One region of the Streptomyces sp. NPDC005808 genome, then DNA from elsewhere that is predicted to be linked to it. Evidence: riboswitches for the same ligand, from Rfam matches in the RefSeq annotation. Region 1 holds a riboswitch; each other region holds the start of a gene.
The links. A riboswitch is a leader RNA that binds a small molecule or an ion and turns the genes downstream of it on or off. The one in region 1 is predicted to bind cobalamin.
Positions count from the first base shown of each region.

Region 2: another riboswitch for cobalamin. It lies ahead of ACFYPC_RS17315 (cobalamin biosynthesis protein); the one in region 1 lies ahead of ACFYPC_RS07835 (FecCD family ABC transporter permease).
Region 3: another riboswitch for cobalamin. It lies ahead of ACFYPC_RS09300 (prenyltransferase/squalene oxidase repeat-containing protein); the one in region 1 lies ahead of ACFYPC_RS07835 (FecCD family ABC transporter permease).
Region 4: another riboswitch for cobalamin. It lies ahead of ACFYPC_RS02540 (ribonucleoside-diphosphate reductase subunit alpha); the one in region 1 lies ahead of ACFYPC_RS07835 (FecCD family ABC transporter permease).

Region 1 covers NZ_JBIAIK010000003.1:188,188-193,642, reverse strand. Annotated here, with positions in the region: gene katG (catalase/peroxidase HPI) at 1-1,492, opposite strand, end outside; gene ACFYPC_RS07840 (Fur family transcriptional regulator) at 1,886-2,296, shown strand; cobalamin riboswitch at 2,317-2,469, shown strand; gene ACFYPC_RS07835 (FecCD family ABC transporter permease) at 2,573-3,610, shown strand; gene ACFYPC_RS07830 (ABC transporter ATP-binding protein) at 3,614-4,381, shown strand; gene ACFYPC_RS07825 (ABC transporter substrate-binding protein) at 4,395-5,408, shown strand; gene ACFYPC_RS07820 (protein-tyrosine phosphatase family protein) at 5,421-5,455, opposite strand, start outside.
Region 2 covers NZ_JBIAIK010000007.1:61,799-67,253, reverse strand. Annotated here, with positions in the region: gene cobN (cobaltochelatase subunit CobN) at 1-473, opposite strand, end outside; gene ACFYPC_RS17320 (cobyric acid synthase) at 470-1,978, opposite strand; gene ACFYPC_RS17315 (cobalamin biosynthesis protein) at 1,975-2,916, opposite strand; cobalamin riboswitch at 3,016-3,159, opposite strand; gene ACFYPC_RS17310 (hypothetical protein) at 3,299-3,520, opposite strand; partial or broken gene ACFYPC_RS17305 (anion permease) at 3,645-4,799, opposite strand; gene ACFYPC_RS17300 (lysozyme) at 4,988-5,455, opposite strand, start outside.
Region 3 covers NZ_JBIAIK010000003.1:476,588-482,042, reverse strand. Annotated here, with positions in the region: gene ACFYPC_RS09310 (PP2C family protein-serine/threonine phosphatase) at 243-1,322, shown strand; gene ACFYPC_RS09305 (phosphotransferase) at 1,402-2,091, opposite strand; cobalamin riboswitch at 2,153-2,308, shown strand; gene ACFYPC_RS09300 (prenyltransferase/squalene oxidase repeat-containing protein) at 2,530-3,819, shown strand; gene ACFYPC_RS09295 (SCO2322 family protein) at 3,816-4,448, shown strand; gene ACFYPC_RS09290 (CbiQ family ECF transporter T component) at 4,471-5,455, shown strand, end outside.
Region 4 covers NZ_JBIAIK010000001.1:564,011-569,465, reverse strand. Annotated here, with positions in the region: gene ACFYPC_RS02560 (carbon starvation CstA family protein) at 1-526, shown strand, start outside; gene ACFYPC_RS02555 (YbdD/YjiX family protein) at 498-698, shown strand; gene ACFYPC_RS02550 (DUF3311 domain-containing protein) at 829-1,083, shown strand; gene mctP (monocarboxylate uptake permease MctP) at 1,080-2,690, shown strand; cobalamin riboswitch at 2,989-3,147, shown strand; gene ACFYPC_RS02540 (ribonucleoside-diphosphate reductase subunit alpha) at 3,282-5,455, shown strand, end outside.

The DNA of each region.
Region 1 (5,455 bases):
CGCCGTTGGCGCCGCCGCGCTTGTCGCTGCCACGGAAGGACGAGGTCGCCGCCCACGTGGTCGAGACGAGCTGGGAGACCGACAGACCCGAGGCGAGGACCTGGGCCTTGAGGGCGGCGATGTCCGCGGCGTCGACGAGCTCGTGGGTCACCGCGGGCAGCGGGTCCTGCCACAGGAGCGTCTCGGAGGGGACCTCGGAGCCGAGGTAGCGCACGATCGGGCCCAGGTCGCGGTGGGTCAGCTTGAACCACGCGCGGGCGAAGGCGTCCGCGAACTGGTCGGGGTTCTCGTAGAAGCGCCGCGAGATCTCCTCGTACGCCGGGTCGACCTTCAGCGCGAGGTCGGTGGTCAGCATCATCGGAGCCTTGGTCTTCGACGGGTCGTGCGCGTCGGGGATGGTGCCCGCGCCCGCTCCGTCCTTCGCCACCCACTGGTTGGCGCCGGCGGGGCTGGACGTCAGCTCCCACTCGTAGCCGAACAGGTTCTGGAAGAAGTGGTTGCTCCACTGGGTCGGCGTCTGCGTCCAGGTGACCTCCAGGCCACTGGTGATCGCGTCGCCGCCCTTGCCGGTGCCGTAGGTGCTCTTCCAGCCGAAGCCCTGCGCCTCGATCGGGGCGGCCTCGGGGTCGGCGCCGACGGCGTCCGCCGGGCCCGCGCCGTGGGTCTTGCCGAAGGTGTGACCGCCCGCGATCAGGGCGACCGTCTCCTCGTCGTTCATCGCCATCCGGCGGAAGGTCTCACGGATGTCGCGGGCCGCGGCCAGCGGGTCCGGGTTTCCGTTCGGGCCCTCGGGGTTGACGTAGATGAGGCCCATCTGGACGGCGCCGAGCGGGTTCTCCAGCTCGCGGTCGCCGGTGTAGCGCTGGTCGTCGAGCCAGGTGGTCTCGGGACCCCAGTAGACGTCCTCGTCGGGCTCCCAGACGTCCGCGCGGCCGCCGGCGAAGCCGAAGGTCTCGAAGCCCATCGACTCCAGGGCGACGTTGCCGGTGAGGATCATGAGGTCGGCCCAGGAGATGCTCTGGCCGTACTTCTTCTTGACCGGCCACAGCAGCCGGCGGGCCTTGTCGAGGTTGCCGTTGTCCGGCCAGCTGTTGAGGGGGGCGAAGCGCTGCTGGCCGGCGCCGGCGCCGCCGCGGCCGTCGCTGATGCGGTAGGTGCCCGCGCTGTGCCAGGCCATCCGGATCATGAACGGGCCGTAGTGCCCGAAGTCGGCCGGCCACCACTCCTGCGAGTCCGTCAGCACCTCGGCGATGTCCGCCTTCACGGCGGCGAGGTCGAGGGTCTTGAACGCGGCGGCGTAGTCGAAGTCCTCGCCGAGGGGGTTGGAGACGGCGGGGTTCTTGGCAAGGATCTTCAGGTTGAGCCGCTCCGGCCACCACTGGCGGTTTCCGCCGCCCTGGGTCGGGTGCGGGGCTCGGTCGTGCGCGACCGGGCAGCCACCGCCGCCCTCCGTTTTCGCGTCGGTGACAATTGCGTCGTGGTTCTCAGTCATGGGAATCCTTCCGGACCTGCCGGGTCACGGGATCAAGGAGCTGCGGGCGGTGGAACGGTCGGGCGGGGGGTACGAAGACTGGGGTGGGCGGCGGCGGAGTCGGGGTGACCGGCCTCGCCGACCTGCGGAGGGCCTCACATACGGCCGGGAGGGAGATATGGCTCGCGCGACCGCGCATCCCGGAGGGGATGGATCGCCTCGAAGCCGAGGTGGTCCCGTCACGTCTCTGTCTCATGCCGTACTGGAGTCTTCCTGTCCCTTGGCTATCGCCGGAACCGATCCTACGATGGACCGAGTCCAAGTCAAGAAGCGGGCCAAGCCCATATCCAACCGGAACCCGGACCTCGACCGGTAAACTCCGGGCATCCACTGAACCTGAATAGGTGAACCGATATGAGTGACCTGCTGGAGCGACTGCGAGGACGTGGCTGGCGGATGACCTCCCAGCGACGTGTGGTCGCGGAGGTCCTCGACGGCGAGCACGTACACCTCACGGCCGACGAGGTGCACGCCCGCGCGGCACAGCGGCTGCCGGAGATCTCCCGCGCGACGGTCTACAACGCCCTGGGCGAGCTGGTCTCCCTCGGCGAGGTCCTGGAGGTCTCCACCGACGGCCGCGCCAAGCGATACGACCCGAACGCCCACCATCCCCACCAGCACCTGGTGTGTTCCAACTGCGGCACCATCCGCGACGTCCACCCGGCCGGCAACCCGCTGGCCGACCTCCCGGCGGAGGAGCGGTTCGGCTTCACGGTCTCCGAGGTCGAGGTCACCTACCGCGGCCTGTGCCCGTCCTGCGCCTAGGACTGTCCGGCACCGGCACCGGCCCTTGGCTCTTCGCCCGTTTGTTACGCTCATGACGCGTCCCGTGGGGGAAGTCCGGTGAGAGTCCGGCGCTGACCCGCAACGGTAAGCGTGACCGGCCGCCTGAGCCCGTCGCGTGAGCCCGATTACCCGCGGGGTGGCATGTGACCCGATGACGCTCGCCGCGGACTGCGAGAGGGGACCGCACGGTTCGGCTGTGCTGCCCATCCCCTGCTTGTGTTCACGAGGCGGCCCGAGGCTTAGGACCCGCCGCCCGTGCGCCGAACACCCGTCGTGCCGCTGGTCGTCGGGCTGGCGCTGTTGCTGTGTCTGTCACTGCTCTGCGGGGTCGGACTGGGCGCTTCGGGGATCGGGTGGGGGCAGGTACTGCGGTTTCTGTGGGCCGGGGTGACCGGGGGCGATATCCAGCCCGGTGACGTCGCCCCGTACACCATCGTCTGGGAGATCCGGCTGCCTCGTGCGGTGCTCTCCGCCGTCGTCGGCGCCGGGCTCGCGGCCGTCGGCGTCGCCGTACAGGCCATGGTGCGCAATGCGCTCGCGGATCCGTTCGTGCTCGGGATCTCCTCCGGCGCGGCCGTGGGTGCCAACGCCGTCATCCTGCTCGGGCTGTTCGCCGGGCTCGGGGTGTGGGCGCTGTCCGTCGCCGCCTTCGGCTCGGCACTGGCCGCCATGGCGCTCGTCTACGCGGTGGCCAGGTCGCCGCTCGGGCTCACACCGCTGCGCCTGGTGCTGACCGGGACGGCACTCGCGTACGGCTTCGAGGCCCTCACCACCGTCATGGTCTTCGGCGCCGCCCGCGGTGAGGCCGCCCGGTCGGCGATGATGTGGCTCCTTGGCAGCCTCGGCGGCGCGACCTGGGAGAAGGTGCCGCTCGCGGCCGCGGTGGCGCTCGCGGGGTGGGCCTGGCTGCTGCGGCGGGCCGAGTCGCTCAACGCCCTCGCCATGGGCGACGAGACCGCCGCCGCGCTCGGCGTGCCGCCCGGACGGTTGCGCCGGGAGCTGTTCCTCGTCACGGCCGCTGTGACCGGGTGCGTGGTCGCCGTGAGCGGAGCCATCGGCTTCGTCGGGCTGATGGTGCCGCATGTCGTACGGATGCTCGTCGGCGCCGATCACCGCCGGGTGCTGGTGGTGGCGCCGCTCGCCGGAGCCGTGCTGCTGGTGTGGGCCGATGTGCTGTCCCGGCTGCTGCTCGCCCCGTCCGAGCTGCCGGTCGGCGTGATCACCGCCGTGGTCGGGGTGCCCGCCTTCCTGCTGCTGATGCGGCGCGGCGGCTACGCGTTCGGAGGGCGCTGACCGATGCGGCTCGATGTGGAGGGTGTGTCGGTCGACGCCGGTGCGGTCCGGCTCGTGGACGACATTCGACTGAGCGTGGGCAGTGGGGACTTCGTCGGGCTCGTCGGGCCCAACGGGAGCGGCAAGTCGACGCTGTTGCGGTGCGTGTACCGGGCCTTGCGGCCGGCGGGCGGGGTGGTGCGGCTCGACGGGGACGACGTGCACACGATGGACGCGCGGGCCGCCGCCCGGCTGCTCGCCGCGCTGCCGCAGGAGTCGTCGGCCGAGTTCGACTTCACCGTCGCCGAGGTGGTCGGGATGGGGCGGCTGCCGCATCAGGGGCGCACCGCCAAGGAGGACCGGGCGATCCGCGCCGACGCCATGGCCCGTACCGGAGTCGCGCATCTCGCCGAACGCGGCTTCCTCGCGCTCTCGGGTGGCGAGAAGCAGCGCGTCCTGATCGCGCGGGCGCTCACCCAGCAGCCGCGCGTGCTGGTGCTCGACGAACCGACCAACCACCTTGACATCGCGCACCAGTTGGACGTGCTGTCGCTGGTCCGGGCCAGTGGCCTGACCGTGCTGGCCGCCCTGCACGACCTCAATCTCGCCGCCGCCCACTGCGATCTGCTGTACGTGATCGACGGGGGGCGTGTCGTCGCGTCGGGCCCGCCGCACGACGTGCTCCAACCGGCGTTGCTGGCCGAGGTGTTCGGGGTCCGCGCCCATCCGGTGCGACATCCGGAGACCGGTGCCGTGCAGTTGCTCTTCGACCTTCTCCCCTCGGCCCGATAAAGGAACTCCCCGTATGCGCAAGCCCGTTGCAGCCGTCGCCGTGTGTCTCGTCACCCTCGTCACCGGATGCGGCGCCCAGGTCAAGACGTCGGAGTCGAAACCGGCGTCGTCGACCGTCACCCTCACCAACTGCGGCCAGAAGGTGACGTACGAGAAGGTCCCCGAACGTGTCGTCACGAACGACGTCGGCATCACCGAGATCATGTTCGCGCTGGGCCTGGAGGACCGCATGGCCGGGTTCGCCATGCCGGACGACAAGGGCGATCTGACCGGCGTGCCCTGGAAGGACGGCTACGACGAGGTGAAGTGGCTGTCCAAGCAGCAGCTCACCCAGGAGAACGTCCTCGACGCCCGCGCCGATCTGGTCTTCGCCGGCTGGAACTACGGCTTCCGCGAGGACAGCGGCGTCACCCCGGATGCCCTGAAGAAGCTCGGCGTCCCCTCGTACATCCTCACCGAGTCCTGCCGCAACGGCCGTACCGAGTCCTCGCGCGGCATCATGCCGCCGCTGGACGCCCTGTACGCCGACCTCACCAACCTCGGGAAGCTCTTCGGCGTCGAGCAGCGGGCGGCCACACTGGTCGCGGACTTCAAGAAGCAGGTCGCCGCCGTGCAGGCCGAGGCACCGACGGGCGCGGACCGGCCGAAGGTCTTCCTCTACGACAGCGGCCAGGACCAGCCCTTCACCTCCGGGCGGTACGCCGCCCCCGAGGAGATCATCAGTAGGGCGGGCGGCGTGAACATCACGCACGACCTCGACGACTCCTGGACGACGGTGGGCTGGGAGACCGTCGTCGAGCGGGACCCTGACGTCATCGTGATCTGCGACTACGGGGACGTCAGCGCCGAGGAGAAGCGGAAGTTCCTGCTGTCGTACGCGCCGTTGCGGAACGTCTCCGCCGTCAAGAACAAGCGGATCTTCGTCCTCGACTACGTCGACCTCGTCGAGAGCCCGCGCAACCCGTCGGCGATCGCCCGCCTGGGCGCGTACGTGCGGACGGTGGCGGGGACCGGCGCCGCCTCATAGCCCGCGTGGCTTTCAGGCGGCGAAGCGCCGTACGTACCTCCGCTGCC
Region 2 (5,455 bases), on a different contig from region 1:
AAAAGCACGCCGATCGTCGGACGGCCCTCGACGAACACCCGCTCACCGTGGACGCCGAACTCGGCCGTCTTCCGCGGCTCTTCGAAGCCCTCGCCGGTGAGCAGCACGGTGTCGGAGAGGAAGCGGGCCAGCTCGGTCAGGTTGTCCGGGCCGCCCTCCACGAGATAGCGCAGCGCCTCGGCGACCACACCGGCCGGCACGGACGACTCGGCCATCAACTCGGCGTCGGGGACGGCCTCCCCGCCCAGCAGCACGGTCGGAATGCCGGACGACTTGAGGAAAGCGAGCCCGTCCTCCCAGGCCCGCTTCCCGCCAAGCAGCCGTACGACGGCGACATCCGCGCCCCGGACCAGCTCGGGGAGTTCAGCGGCGACATCCACCCTGGTGGGATTGCCGATCCGGTACGCGGTGCCGGAGGCCCGGGCCGCCAGCAGATCCGTGTCGGCGGTCGACAACAACAACACTGTGCTCATGCGGGCGCTCCCGGTGGAATGAAAGGCAGTCCTGACGGCGCGCCCGACTCGATGAGCCGCCACAGCGCGTCCGTATCCGCGTGTTCCTCGATCAGATCGCCGAGCAGATCCAGCTGCTCCTCGCGCAGTGCCGCGAACGACGTGCCGGCGGCCGGTACGAAGCGACGCCCCGCGGCGGCCGCCACCTCGCGCAGGAAGGCGCGCCGGAACCCGTCCGACTCCAGCGAGCCGTGCCAGTGCGTACCCCAGACCTCGCCGACCCGGCAGCCGTCCAAGAAGGCGTCCCCGCCGGTGACCTGGGCGACGCCGTGATGGATCTCGTACCCCTCGACGTGTTCCCCGAGGGCCTCTCCGACGGGCCGCGTGAGCGTCTTCTCCCGCGCGAACCGCACCCGCACGGGAAGCAGCCCGAGCCCGTCGACATGACCTGCCCGCGACTCGACCTCGTCCTCGATGTGCTCGCCGAGGAGCTGGAAACCGCCGCAGATACCGAGCACCGGCCGCCCCTCGGCGGCCCGTCGCGCGATCGCGTCCGCGAGCCCGCGCTCCCGCAGCCACTCCAGTGCCTTCACCGTCCCCCGGGTCCCGGGTACGACGACCAGGTCCGCGTCGGCCAGTTCCTCGGCCCGGTCCACGAAGCGCACGACGACACCCGGTTCGGCGGCCAGCGCGTCCACGTCCGTGAAGTTGGACATCAGGGGGACGGCGCAGACGGCGACCCGCAGGATGTCCTCGCCGACGGGCGCGGCGACCGCGGACTCCCGGACGGCGCCCCTCAGCGAGACCGCCATTCCGTCCTCCTCGTCGATCCCGAGGCCGTGCCGGAAGGGCAGCACGCCGTAACTGGGCCGCCCGGTGAGCCCGTGGAGCATGTCGAGCCCCGGTTCCAACAGGGAGACATCCCCGCGGAACTTGTTCACCAGAAACCCGGCGACGAGTTCCTGGTCCTCGCGCGACAGCAGCGCGACGGTCCCGAAGAAGGACGCGAAGACACCCCCACGATCGATGTCGCCCACGACAAGCACGGGCAGTCGCGCATTCCGCGCGATCCCCATGTTCACGATGTCCGTCCGCCGCAGATTGATCTCGGCGGGACTCCCCGCCCCCTCGCAGATCACCGCGTCATACGTGCCCCGCAACTCGGCGAGGCACTCCAGTACGGTCCCCAGGAGTGCTTCCTGCCGTCCACCGTGGTAGCCGCGAGCGCTCATCTCGCCCACGGGCTTCCCCATGAGCACGACCTGACTGCTCCGGTCGCTGCCCGGCTTGAGGAGCACGGGGTTCATGAGCGCGGTCGGCTCCACACGGGCGGCCTGCGCCTGCATCGCCTGGGCCCGCCCGATCTCGGCGCCCTCCCGCGTCACGAACGAGTTCAGCGACATGTTCTGCGCCTTGAACGGCGCGACCTTGACGCCCTGCCGCACCAGCCACCGGCAGATCCCGGCGGTCACGACGCTCTTGCCCGCGTCGGAGGTGGTCCCGGCGACCAGCAGCCCGCCGCTCACCAGGCACGCCCCTTCGTGAGGAGCCGCCCGGCGACGCACGCACCGAGCGCGAGCCAGCTCACGCGCCGAGAGAGCCGTACGGCCCGCTCGATGTCACCGACCACCACGGCACGCCCCCCGCCGTTGAGTACGGGCCGGTGCTCGACTCTCCCGCCGTACGCGAGGGTCCCGCCGAGCCGTACACCGAGCGCCCCCGCGAAAGAGGCCTCCACGGGCCCGGCGTTCGGGCTCGGATGCTTGCAGGCGTCCACCCGCCAGGCCCGCAGGGCGCCCCGCGGATCGTCCCCGGCAGCGGTGGCGAGGGCGGCGGTCAGCCGCGCCCCCGGCCAGCCCGCGACATCGTCGAGCCGCGCGGACGCCCAGCCGTAGCGCCGGTACCTGGGGGACCTGTGCCCGACCATCGCGTCGAGCGTGTTCACGGCGCGGAACCCGACCAGACCGGGCACACCGCCCACAGCCCCCCACACAAGAGCGCCCACCACGGCATCGGAGGTGTTCTCGGCGACGGACTCGACGACGGCCCGCGCGATCCCGTCCGCGTCGAGCGCCTGCGGATCCCGCCCGCACAGATGCGGCAGCCGCTCCCGGGCCACTTCGACATCACCGGCTTCGAGCGCGCTCCCGATCGCCCGGGCCTCCCGGCCGAGGGAGGTTCCCCCGACGACGGCCCAAGTGGCGGCGGCGGTCAGCGCGATGGAGGCGGTACGGGATCCACGTACGCAATGACTCGCGAGCGCCGCGAGCCCGGTGGCACCGCCCACGCACACGGCCGTGTGCAGCGCGCCCCACCCGCGGTGGTCCCGCCACAGCACCCGCTCCACGGCTCCCGCGGCCCGCCCGAACGCGGCGACCGGATGTCCGCGGCGGGGATCGCCGAGCAGCAGGTCACCGAGGAGGCCGGCGGCGGCGCCGTACGCGAAGACGCGATCGGCACGCACCGGTTCAGCCGACCGTCAGGTCAGGCACAACTGTCGTTCGCAGGGCACTTGGGCAGCCGCGCATGGCGATATGTCCTCACTCAGGGTGTCCACGCCCTGGTTCGAAGAGACCGACGGTGAGAGTTCCTGGCTTCCGGGGGCTTCATTCCCCGGTGACAGTGGCGGGACCGCGCCGGATTTGCACCGGCTTCCTCTCGTGCCGTCGTACTTGGCTCCGGCAGTCCACCATGGCGTTGGAAGACCCGTCAACTTGCTGTTGACCTGCGGGGGGAGAGTGTGCGAAGGCCCACATACGGGTAGGGCGCGGGACGTTGACACGTCCCGCGCCCTACCCGAGGTGATGCCTCGCTTGTGCGGTATCAGTGCGGTCCTGAAATGCTCCTCAGGCCACGATCAGATAGATCCCGTACGCCACCGCCGCCGCGCAGGCGGCGAAGCAGGCGTACGCGCCGGTGACCGCGAGAGCGGCGGAGCCGCCCTGAGCTGAGGCCGACTCGCGCCTGGAGAGGCCGACGATGCCCAGGGTGAAGAGGCCCACGAGGGCCACGGTGGTCACGAGACTGACTCCGAAGACGGAGCCGAGGGCTGCCCAGTCGATGTGCATGCTGTTCGTTCCTTACACCGTGGCCGGAGCGGTGGGCTCCGCGTCCGGGGACGGGATGGTGGCCTTCAGATCGCTTGCCAGGCCGCCGGCGAGCGGGCCGCCCGCGGGGGGGGGGGGGGGGGGGGGGGGGGGGGGGGCGCGCCCCCCCCCCCCCCCCCCCCCCGCCCGAGGGCTCGGCGGCGATCTCGTTGACGTTGTCGATGGTCACCGGCCGACGGCGTGACAGGTTCCAGATGACAGCGGACCCGGCCACCAGGAGCGCACCCGTCAGGACGATGCCCCAGGTGCCCTGCTGGGTGAGGAACTCGGCGCCCGCGCCGACCAGGCCCGCCGCCGGGAGCGTGAGGCCCCAGGCGATGAACATGCGGCTCGCGGTCGACCAGCGGACGACACCGCCCTTGCGGCCGAGGCCCGAGCCCATCACGGCGCCGGAGCAGGACTGTGTGGTGGAGAGCGAGAAGCCCAGGTGGGAGGAGGCCAGGATGACCGTGGCCGCACTGGTCTGGGCGGCGAAGCCCTGCGGCGGCGCGAGGTCGGTGAGGCCCCTGCCCATGGTGCGGATGATGCGCCAGCCGCCCAGGTAGGTGCCGAGCGCGATGGCCATACCGGCCGAGACGATGACCCAGGTCGGCGGGTTCGAGTCGGGCGCGATCACACCGCCGGTGACCAGCGCGAGGGTGATGATGCCCATCGTCTTCTGCGCGTCGTTCGTGCCGTGGGCCAGCGAGACCAGGCCTGCCGAGGCGATCTGGCCGGCGCGGTAGCCCTTGGCGGTCGCCTTCTCGTCGGCGCGGTTGCCGATCCGGTAGGTCAGCCGGGTGGCCAGCATGGCGGCGAGCCCGGCCACCACGGGCGCGGCGATCGCGGGGAGCAGCACCTTGGTGACGACGGTCGAGCCATTGACCGACGACCAGCCGGCCGACATGACCGCGGCGCCGATGAGGCCGCCGAAGAGAGCGTGGGAAGAGCTGGAGGGCAGCCCCAGAAGCCAGGTCAGCAGATTCCAGAGAATGGCGCCGACGAGCGCCGCGAAGATCACTTCGGTGCGGATGCCCTCTTCGTTGATGATGCCGCCGGAGATCGTTTTGGCGACCTCCACGGAGAGGAACGCCCCGACGAGATTCAGCACGGCGGACATGGCCACCGCCGTCTTGGGTCTGAGCGCACCGGTCGAAATGGTCGTAGCCATCGCATTGGCGGTGTCGTGGAAACCGTTCGTGAAATCGAACACGAGAGCGGTGACGATCACGATTCCGAGGAGGAGCGTGATGTGTTCCATTTACCCAGGCTTCTCTTTGAGATCAGTGGCAGGAGGACCGTAGGTAACCTGAATGAACGGAAGATGAACGTGGATAGGCGTGTGAGTGTCCCTATGGTGAGCCGCCCCTCCGGATGCGCCGGAGGGACGGCTGCGGATCCGGCCTGATGTCTCGAACACAGGCGGAATGCCGGGTTCCGTGGGTTCGGTCAGCCCTTCGCGAGCTTCTTGAGCTGGGTCGTGGATCCGTTGAAGAGATTCTGGTCACCCGGCAGGCTGCCGCTGTTGTCGTACTGCCAGAAGGTCCAGAAGGACCAGCCGGCCGGCAGGGTGCCCGCGGTCGCCGAGTCGTAGCGCGCGAGCCACAGGGAGTGGTTCGCGCCGAAGGCGCGGCTGCTGCCGGTGCAGGTGTTCCACCAGTGTGTGGTCGTGTAGATCACCGGACGGCGTCCGGTCTGCCGCTTGACCTCGTCGCTGAATGCCTTGATCCAGCTCACCATCCTGGCTCTGGTCAGGCCGTAGCACTTGTCCTTGCCGTACGGGTTGTACTCGATGTCGAGCGCGGGCGGCAGCGTCCAGCCGTCCGCCTGCCAGGCGCCGCCGTTGCGCACGAAGTGCGCGGCCTGGGCGGTGCCGGACGACTTGTTCGGCAGGGCGAAGTGGTAGGCGCCGTGGAT
Region 3 (5,455 bases), 290 kb from region 1:
CCCGTTGGTGGCGGTGGGAAGGCCGATATTCGGTGATTGTCGGGTGAGTGATGGACGGACGAGAGGGAGCTGGGGAACGGATGGCCGCCACAGGCGGAGGCGGTGGGGGCATCGAGAGGCGGCCCGGGGGCGCCGAGAGGCTGACGCGACGGCCGCCGGCCCAGCACATCGAGAGACCCGCGCGATTGTTGACGCCCCCGCCCGGCGTCGGAAAACGCCCTCGGCGACCAAGGCCGGCGCCGGTGCCGGTGCCGGTGCCGGTGCCGCTCAGGGCGGAGTGGCGGACCCGCCGTCAGCTGCTCACCCCGCTGGCCGCCTGTCTGCTGATCGCCCTGCCGGACCTGCTCGTCTCCCGGGTACCGCCGCTCACCACGCTGTTGCTGATCGGACCGCTGCTGGCGTGCGTCAGGCTCGGGGTGCGGCACACCGTGGTGGTCTGCTGCTGGTCGGCTGCGCTGGGCCTGGCGATGGGCATCGGCGACGGCGCGGTGCCGGGCTTCGAGTTCGGCCTGCGGTGGACCGGGCTGCTGCTCGGCTGCGCGCTCACCGTGTACGCGGCCCGGCAGCGCGAGCGCCTCGCCATGACACTGGCCGAGGCCCGCGAGGTGGCCCGGATCACCCAGGAGGCGATTCTGCGGCCCATCTCCCGCACTCTGGACGGCACTCAGGTCTGTACCCGCTACCACAGCGCCGCCCGCGAATCGACCGTCGGCGGCGATCTGTACGACGTCGCGGTGACGCCGTACGGGCTGCGTGTCCTCATCGGTGACGTACGCGGCCACGGCCTCGACGCCGTCCGGCTGACCGCCGACACGATCGCGGCCTTCCGTGAACTCGCCTACACCGCACCCACCTTGACCGTTCTGGCCGGTGCCCTCGACACGCGGCTCGCCCCGGAGCTGGCCCCCGAGGACTTCGTCACCGCCGTGTTCGCCGAGTTCGCGCCCGGCGAGGTGCGGATCGTCAACTGCGGCCATCCGCCGCCCCTGCGCGCCGGCCACCGGGTCGAGTTCCTCGAACCCGTCGTCCCCACACCGCCGTTGGGGCTGCGCCCGGAACCGCGCCAGTACCGCGTACGCCTCCAGCCCGGCGACCGCCTGCTGCTCTACACCGACGGCCTGACCGAGGCCCGCGACACGGAAGGCAACCCTTTCCCCCTTCTCGGCGAAGCGGCACTGGCCCTGCGCGACCCCCTCCCCGACGAGGCCCTCAACACCCTCTACACCCGCCTGACCGCCCACACCGGCACCGCCCCCACCGACGACCTGGCTCTGGTCCTGTTGCAGCCCACCGCAGCGACGATCCCGGCATGCGCGCTCTGAGGTTCAAGGTGAGCGCCAAGGCGCGCTCTGAGGTTCAAGGGTGAGCGTCAAGGCGCGCTCTGAGGCTCAAGGATGAGCGTCAAGGACGAGCGGATCCCGAAGAGGGCGGCAGCAGCGTACGGACCAGTTCCTCGGCCTCGCCCAGGATCTGGACCTCGGTCTCACTCATCGTCGGATTGACCGCCCGTCGCTGCCTCGCCTCCCGGAGGCCGGCCTCGGTCACGCCGGGTGGGCCGTCGCCGAGCATCGCGGCCAGCGTCTCGCGGGCCACCTGAGCGTGCGCTCCGCCGGCGACGGCGGCCTGGGCGAGGATCACGGCGGACATACCCCAGTCGAGTCCGGGCAGGCCCTCCTCGGCGTTGGCCCAGTCGATGACCTTGGGGCCTTCGGAGGTGAGCATCACGTTGTCGGGGTGCAGGTCCAGGTGCAGGACGCGGATGGCGGGGTCGGCGGAGAGTCTGGCGGGCACGGCGTGCAGGGCGCGGAGCAGCCGGGCGAGCGTGACACCGGCCTCCTGGGGGCCGAACTCCCCCGCGACGAACGCCTCCAGCATGGTCGGCCCGGACAGCCGCTCCATCACCAGGTCGCTGCGGGTCGCCAACCGCACGGCCGGCGCCGGAAAGCCGTGGCCTCGTACGTGTGCCATCACCGAGGCTTCGGCGGTGGCGTCTCCCCGTCCCCCGCGGATCCGGCGCAGTACCCACGCCTCGTCCAACTCGTAGACGTCCGCCGAACGCCCCGAGCCGAGCAGTCTCCCCGTTGTCCTCATGGGCCGAACCTACCGGGGGCTCACAGGCGGCCCTCAGCGGCCGGCCAATGGGCCGGTAGAGTGAACCAGTCGTCATCACGCCCGTACGGGGGGAAGCCGGTGCAAATCCGGCGCTGACCCGCAACCGTGAGCCACTTGAACAGCCTGAACTGCTTGAACTGCTTGAACTGCTTGAACAGGTGGTGAGCCGGATTGCCCCGTCCGGAGCGTGACCGGCTCGCGCCATCGGCGGTCCGCCGGTGGCCGGCACCGTCGAGGCATACGGGGCCGGAGCCGCCCGGATACCAGTGTGCCCGGTGCTGCCCGGCTCCCCCACAGGGGAGAGTCATGATCGTTCGCCGCAGCGCAGCCGTTCACGCAGCGGTACAAGGAGCGGTTCACGGAGCGGTTCAGGCAGCGGTACACGCAGCGGTTCACGTCACGAGGCCGGCCGCGCTGTTGGCCGCGATCGCCGTGGCCGGTACCGCCTTCGCGCCGACCGCCGCCGCCGCCGCTGCCGCTACCGCCGCCGCTTCAGACGCTTCCCCCTCTCCTTCCCCCGCACTTCCCTCGGGTCTGTACGGCTCCGCCGACCCCACCTACGACGGCGTCTGGCGCCAGTCGCTCGCGCTGCTCGCCCAGCACACGGTGGGCGTGACGCCCGCGGCCAAGGCCGTCGACTGGCTGGCGGGGCAGCAGTGCGCGGACGGGTCCTTCGCTCCGTACCGCGCCGACGCCACCGCGAAGTGCGACGCCAAGACGATGGTCGACACCAACAGCACCGCGGCCGCCGTGCAGGCCCTCGCGGCCCTCGGCCGGCACGACTCCGCGGCGGGCAAGGCCGTCGCATGGCTGAAGTCCGTACAGAACAAGGACGGCGGGTGGGGATACGTGGCAGGCGGGGCGAGCGACGCGAACTCCACGTCCGTGGTGGCCGGGGCGCTGGCCGCGACGGGCGAGAAGCCCGCGGACGTGACCTCCCAGGGTGGGAAGTCTCCGTACGACGCCCTTGCGGAGCTGGCGATCCCCTGCGACGCGGACGGCGGCGGCGCCTTCGCCTACCAGCCGGACAAGAAGGGGAAGCTCGTGGCGAACGCGGACGCCACCGCGGCGGCCGTGACCGGAGCGCTCGGCAGGGGCTTCGCCGGCGCCGAGGTGCAGCCGACGAGCGACGGCGTCTCCTGCGAGGCCGCCGACGACGCCGACGGCGCCGACCCCGAGCGTGCCGCGCAGAACGGCGCCGCATACCTCGTGGAGTCCCTCGCCAAGGACAAGTACCTCAAGTCGGCGCTGCCCGGAGCCGAGGACCAGCCCGACTACGGCAACACCGCGGACGCGGCCGTGGCGCTGGCCACCGCCGGCCACCGCGACGACGCGGCGGACACGGTGCGCTGGTTGGAGGCGCACGCCGCACAGTGGGCCGGGCAGAGCGGACCGGCCGCGTACGCGCAGCTGATCCTCGCCGCGCACGCGAACGCGTTCGACCCGCGCGACTTCGGCGGCCGGGACCTCGTCAAGGAGCTGGGCGCGACGGGCCCGCCGGCGCAGGCGGCGGCGTCCGACTCCGGTGCCGCCAAGCCGCAGTCGCAGTCGCAGTCGCAGTCGCAGTCGCAGTCGCAGTCGCAGTCGCAGTCGCAGGATGGTGACGACGGCGGCCTCGGCGTCTGGTGGATCGTCGGCGTCGGTCTCGTCGCCGGTATCGGTATCGGCTTCCTGATCAGCGGCCGCAACAAGAGGCAGAGGCTGTGAGCCGACGTCGTACGACTCCCCTGGTCCTGGCCGGGCTCCTGCTCGTCCTGGGGCTCGGTTCGGCGGGGCAGGCCCACGCGGTCGGCTACCGCTACTGGTCCTTCTGGGACCTGACCGGCGGCCAGTGGACGTACGCGACACAGGGCCCGTCGACCGCCCGCCCGTCCGACGGCGACGTCCAGGGTTTCCGCTTCGCGGTGAGCGAGGACTCCCAGCACGCGACGAAGCCCCGCGGCGCCACCGGCTTCGCGTCCATCTGCGCCAGGACACCCGCCCAGCAGGGCAAGAAGCGCGTGGCCCTCGTCATCGACTTCGGTACGTCCACGGACGCGCCGTCCGGCGAGACCCCACCGTCCCCGCGCACGGCCTGCGCCCGCGTCCCCTCCGACGCGACCTCCGCCGAAGCCCTGGCCTCGGTCGCCGAACCCCTCCGCTACGACACCAACGCCCTCCTCTGCGCCATAGCGGCCTACCCCCGGACGGGCTGCGGCGAGCCGGTCTCCACCGCCTCCCGCCCCCAGCCCGATGCAATCGGCTCCGGCCCGTCAGTAGGCCTGCTCGCCGGAGCAGCAGCCGTCGCCGCCCTGGCCGGCGCGGCGATCTGGCAAGCACGACGCCGCAGGAGCTGACGTGAGGAGGGGTGAGACTGCTGTGGGCGATCGTCCCGCGCGGCGGAACCGGCGGGCGCGGCCACCAGCACCGGGTGCCGGCCCACGCGAGGCCCGCTCCAGGCGCCGTACCCCCACGCCGGAGGCCACCCGCACCAACGCCACCCACCCCGCCGCCTGGTGGATCTGGGCCCTGGGCCTGGGAACAGCCGCCTCCCGCACCACGAACCCGCTCCTCCTCACCCTCCTCGTCGGCGTAGCCGGATACGTCGTGGCGGCACGGCGGAGCGATGCCCCCTGGGCCCGCTCGTACGGCGCGTTCCTCAAGCTCGGCATCGCCGTCCTCGGCATCCGCCTCGCGTTCGCCGTCGTCCTCGGCTCCCCCATCCCCGGCACGCATGTCGTCGTCACGCTCCCCGAACTCCCCCTCCCTCACTGGGCCCAGGGCATCCGCATCGGCGGCCGGGTCACCGCCGAGGGCCTGGTCTTCGCGCTGTACGACGGCCTGAAACTGGCCACGCTCCTCATCTGTGTAGGCGCGGCGAACGCCCTGGCGAACCCGGCACGTCTGCTGAAGTCGCTGCCGGGCGCCCTGTACGAGGCGGGCGTGGCCGTCGTCGTCGCGCTGACCTTCGCGCCGAACCTGATCGCGGACGCCCAGCGGCTGCGCGCCGCCCGCCGCCTGCGGGGCCGCGCGGACCGGGGCCTGCGCGGTCTGCTGCACGTCGGACTCCCTGTCCTGGAGGGCGCGTTGGAGCGCTCGGTCGCGCTGGCCGCGGCGATGGACGCGCGCGGGTACGGCCGTACCGCCGAGGTACCGCCCGCCGTCCGCCGCACCACGGCCGCACTCACGCTGGGCGGCCTGCTCGGCGTCTGCGCGGGAACGTACGGACTGCTGACCGCGGAAGGCGGCACCTACGGTCTGCCCGTGCTGCTCGCCGGGCTGGCCGCGGCGCTCGGCGGCCTGCGGCTGGGCGGCCGACGTTCGCTGCGGACGCGGTACCGGCCGGACGCGTGGGGTGTACGGG
Region 4 (5,455 bases), on a different contig from region 1:
CGGCATCAACCAGCTGTTCCCGATCTTCGGCATCTCCAACCAGCTGCTCGCCGCGGTGGCCCTGGCCGTCTGCACGACACTCCTGGTGAAGTCCGGACGCCTCAAGTGGGCCTGGGTGACCGGGGTTCCGCTGATCTGGGACGCGGTCGTCACCCTCACCGCGAGCTGGCAGAAGGTCTTCTCCAGCGACCCGCGCGTGGGCTTCTTCAAGCAGCGTTCGGTGTACCAGGACGGCATCGACGCGGGCAAGGTCCTGCCACCCGCGAAGAACATGGACGACATGCACACGGTCGTCACCAACTCCACGGTGGACGGCGTCCTCGCGGCGGCCCTGGCCGTCCTGGTCATCGTCGTGATCGCGGACGCGGCCCGGGTCTGCATCCGTCACATACGCCGCCCCGCGCTCTCCACCCTGACCGAGGCACCGTACGTGAAGTCGAAGATCATCGCCCCGGCCGGGCTGATCCCGACCAAACAGGAGAAGGCGGAGGAGCTGGATGCGGTCGGTGCTGCACAAGGCGATTAGCGGAGTCCGTTGGTACGTACGGGAATTGACGGACGAATCAGCATACGACCGCCATATCGAGCACATCCGAGAAGGTCACCCCTCCGCGGCCGTCCCCACCCGGCGCGAGTTCGAGCGGATGCGAACGGCCCGCCGGGACAAGGACCCCCGGCAGGGGTTCCGCTGCTGCTGAGGACCCATATACAGCTATCCGGACGTCATTCGCAGACTGACATATGGACAGGGGTTCCGTTTACCTGACCTCGTCGCCTAGATTGCCTGCGCGTTACACCAGGTGATCAGTGAGGGGACGGAGCCGCCATATGTCAGATGCGCCTGAAGTGAAGCCACCAGTGGTGACACCGGTCCGGGTGGTGATCGCCCTCTGCCTGCTCGCGCCGTTCGTCGCGATGCTGTGGGTCGGCTCGTACGCCACGACCGACCCGACCTTCATCGGAATCCCGTTCTTCTACTGGTACCAAATGCTCTGGGTGTTCATCTCGGCCGCCCTCACGATGACCGCGTACAAGCTGTGGCAGCGCGACCAGCGCGCCCGCAAGGGGGGTGCCGGATCATGAACGACGGCGTGAACGGCGTCGCACTCGCCGTCTTCATCTTCTTCTTCCTGGCCGTCACGGTCATGGGCTTCCTGGCCGCACGCTGGCGCAGGGCGGCCGACGGGCAGAGCCTCGACGAATGGGGCCTGGGCGGCCGGTCGTTCGGCACCTGGGTCACCTGGTTCCTGCTGGGCGGCGACCTCTACACGGCGTACACCTTCGTGGCCGTACCGGCCGCGATCTACGCGGCGGGCGCGGCCGGCTTCTTCGCAGTGCCGTACACGATCCTCGTCTACCCGCTGATCTTCACGTTCCTGCCCCGCCTCTGGTCGGTCTCGCACAAGCACGGCTACGTGACGACCTCGGACTTCGTACGAGGCCGCTTCGGCTCGAAGGGCCTGTCCCTCGCCGTAGCAATCACGGGCATTCTCGCCACGATGCCGTACATCGCACTCCAACTGGTCGGCATCCAGGCGGTCCTGGACGTCATGGGCGTAGGAGGCGGCGAGAACACCAACTGGTTCGTCAAGGACCTGCCCCTTCTGATCGCCTTCGGCGTACTGGCCGCGTACACCTACTCCTCGGGCCTCCGCGCCCCCGCCATGATCGCGTTCGTGAAGGACACCCTGATCTACATCGTGATCGCGGTGGCCATCATCTACATCCCGATCAAGCTGGGCGGTTTCGACGAGATCTTCAAGGCGGCGAACGACAAGTACACCGCAGCGGGCGCGGGCGGGACCGTCCCGGCCGAAGCGGGCCAGTGGACGTACGCCACCCTCGCCCTCGGCTCGGCACTGGCCCTGTTCATGTACCCGCACTCGATCACGGCGACGCTCTCCTCCCGCAGCCGCGAGGTGATCCGCCGCAACACCACGATCCTCCCCTTGTACTCCCTCATGCTGGGCCTGCTGGCCCTGCTCGGTTTCATGGCGATCGCGGCCGGAGTGCAGGTGGACAATGCCCAACTCGCCATCCCCCAGCTCTTCGAGAACATGTTCCCGGACTGGTTCGCGGGCGTGGCCTTCGCGGCGATCGGCATCGGCGCCCTGGTCCCCGCCGCCATCATGTCGATCGCGGCGGCGAACCTCTTCACCCGCAACATCTACAAGGACTTCATCAAGCCGGACGCCACTCCCGCCCAGGAGACCAAGGTCTCCAAGCTGGTCTCCCTCCTCGTGAAGGTCGGCGCCCTCGCCTTCGTCCTCACCATGGACAAGACGGTCGCCATCAACTTCCAGCTGCTGGGCGGCATCTGGATCCTGCAGACCTTCCCGGCCCTGGTCGGCGGCCTCTTCACCCGCTGGTTCCACCGCTGGGCCCTTCTGGCGGGCTGGGCCGTCGGCATGCTCTACGGCACCCTCGCGGCGTACGGCGTGGCCTCGCCCACCCAGAAGCACTTCGGCGGCAGCTCCAAGGAGATCCCCGGCATCGGCGAGATCGGCTACATCGGCCTGACGGCGTTCGTCCTGAACGTCCTGGTGACCGTGGTCCTCACCTTCGCCCTCCGCGCCTTCAACGCCCCCGACGGCATCGACGAGACGAGCCCCGAGGACTACACGGCAGACGCCGGCGACAAGGGCGTACAGGTGGAACTCCCGCCGGCCACGGCGGGATCAACGCACTGACCACCGGGTGGGGGCTGGGGGGATTCTTTTCGCCCCCTCCGCCCCTACCCGTCCCTTGTTCCTGGGGGCTACGCCCCCAGACCCCCGCATCGCGCCGAACGCGCTCGTCCTCAAACGCCGGACGGGCTAGTTGGTGCCCACCGGCAGAAGGGGACGTGCCGGAACGTCCGCCCGCAGCGGCTGGCGCGTCAACGCCGCTCCCCTCTTGGGCAACCGATTCCGCGCCTGACCGAGGACGGATGCTCCGGTACGGCCCCGACCCACGACGGCCCGAAGCCGACACGACACACAACATGTGGGGGTACCACAGCGCCCCGGCACAAGATGTATGCTCATGCTCGCTGTCGCCGCAGGGGAATCCGGTGCGAATCCGGAACTGTCCCGCAACGGTGTACTTATGCGCGTTCGTTCGCGTGCGAGTCCAGTCCGAGGACCTGCCGACAGTGCGCCCCGGCCGGCCGGCCCGGGTGACATGACGTCCGGGCCTCGCGGAATGGGCCGGTGGACGCGGCGCATCGCTGCCCAAGAGCGTGCGCTCGTGTGCCCCGCCACCCTCCCCAAGGCCCCGTGCCCAGCGAGGGAGAGCCCCACGTGACCATCGCGCCAGTCGACCCGGCCTCAGCGATTACGCAGCAGGCCCCGGTGGAGACGGACGGCCCCGGTGCCGCACTGCTGCGGACCCTGACGGACCTCACCGCCGACCTCCCCGACGCCGACCCCGGCCGAGTCGCCGCCGCCGCACTGCGCGGCCGGTCCGCACGAGGGGCCTCCGAAATCACCGCGGAGCTGCGCGAGCTGGCCACCGAGGCCGCGGCGGGCCTGATCTCCGAGGACCCCGTCTACTCGAAGCTGGCCGCCCGGCTGCTGACGATCAGCATCGCGGCGGAAGCCGCCTCGCAGGGCGTGCGGACCTTCTCAGACTCGGTCACCGTCGGCCACCGCGAGGGCCTCGTCGCGGACCGCACCGCGGACTTCGTACGCCTGCACACCGCGCGCCTGAACGCACTCATCGACACCGAAGCCGACGACCGCTTCGGCTACTTCGGCCTGCGCACGCTGCACAGCCGCTACCTCCTCCGCCACCCCATCACCCGCAGGGTCATCGAGACGCCCCAGCACTTCATGCTCCGCGTGGCGTCCGGTCTGGCGGAAGACGACACAACGCGCGCCCTCACCGAAGTCGAGGCGCTCTACCGGCTCATGAGCCGCCTCGACTACCTCCCCTCCTCCCCCACCCTCTTCAACTCCGGTACGCGCCACCCCCAGATGTCGTCCTGCTACCTCCTCGACTCCCCGCTGGACGAGCTGGACTCCATCTACGACCGCTACCACCAGGTCGCGCGCCTCTCGAAGCACGCGGGCGGCATCGGCCTGTCGTACTCCCGTATCCGCGCCCGCGGTTCACTGATCCGCGGCACGAACGGGCACTCCAACGGCATCGTCCCGTTCCTGAAGACCCTCGACGCCTCGGTCGCCGCGGTGAACCAGGGCGGCCGGCGCAAGGGCGCGGCCGCGGTCTACCTGGAGACCTGGCACTCCGACATCGAGGAGTTCCTGGAGCTGCGCGACAACACCGGTGAGGAAGCCCGCCGTACGCACAACCTGAACCTCGCGCACTGGATCCCGGACGAGTTCATGCGCCGCGTGAACGAGGACGCCCTCTGGTCGCTCTTCTCCCCGTCCGACGTGCCCGAACTGGTCGACCTGTGGGGCGACGAGTTCGACGCGGCGTACCGCGAGGCGGAAGCCCAGGGCCTCGCAAGGAAAACGATTCCCGCCCGCGACCTCTACGGCCGCATGATGCGCACCCTCGCGCAGACCGGCAACGGCTGGATGACCTTCAAGGACGCCGCCAACCGCACCGCCAACCAGACGGCGGAGCCGGGCCACACCGTCCACTCCTCGAACCTGTGCACCGAGATCCTTGAGGTCACGGACGACGGGGAGACGGCGGTCTGCAACCTGGGCTCGGTGAACCTCGGCGCGTTCGTCGACACGACGGCCGGCGACATCGACTGGGAGCGTCTCGACGAGACCGTCCGCACCGCGGTCACCTTCCTCGACCGGGTCGTCGACATCAACTTCTACCCGACCGAGCAGGCGGGCCGCTCCAACGCCAGGTGGCGCCCGGTCGGCCTCGGCGCGATGGGCCTCCAGGACGTCTTCTTCAAGCTGCGCGTCCCCTTCGACTCGCCGGAGGCCAAGGCACTCTCCACCCGTATCGCCGAGCGCGTCATGCTCGCCGCGTACGAGGCGTCCGCGGACCTCGCCGAGCGCAACGGGCCGCTCCCCGCCTGGGAGAAGACCCGCACCGCCCGCGGCGTCCTGCACCCCGACCACTACGACACCGAGCTGAACTGGCCGGAGCGCTGGAGTGCCCTGCGGGAACGCATCGCCACGACGGGCATGCGCAACTCGCTGCTCCTCGCCATCGCGCCCACCGCCACCATCGCCTCGATCGCGGGCGTCTACGAGTGCATCGAGCCGCAGGTGTCGAACCTGTTCAAGCGCGAGACGCTGTCCGGCGAGTTCCTCCAGGTGAACTCCTACCTGGTCGCCGAGTTGAAGAAGCTCGGCGTGTGGGACGCGCAGACGAGGGAGGCGCTGCGCGAGTCCAATGGCTCGGTGCAGGGCTTCACCTGGGTCCCGCAGGACGTCCGCGACCTGTACCGCACGGCGTGGGAGATCCCGCAGCGCGGCCTGATCGACATGGCCGCCGCCCGCACCCCGTTCCTCGACCAGGCGCAGTCCCTGAACCTCTTCCT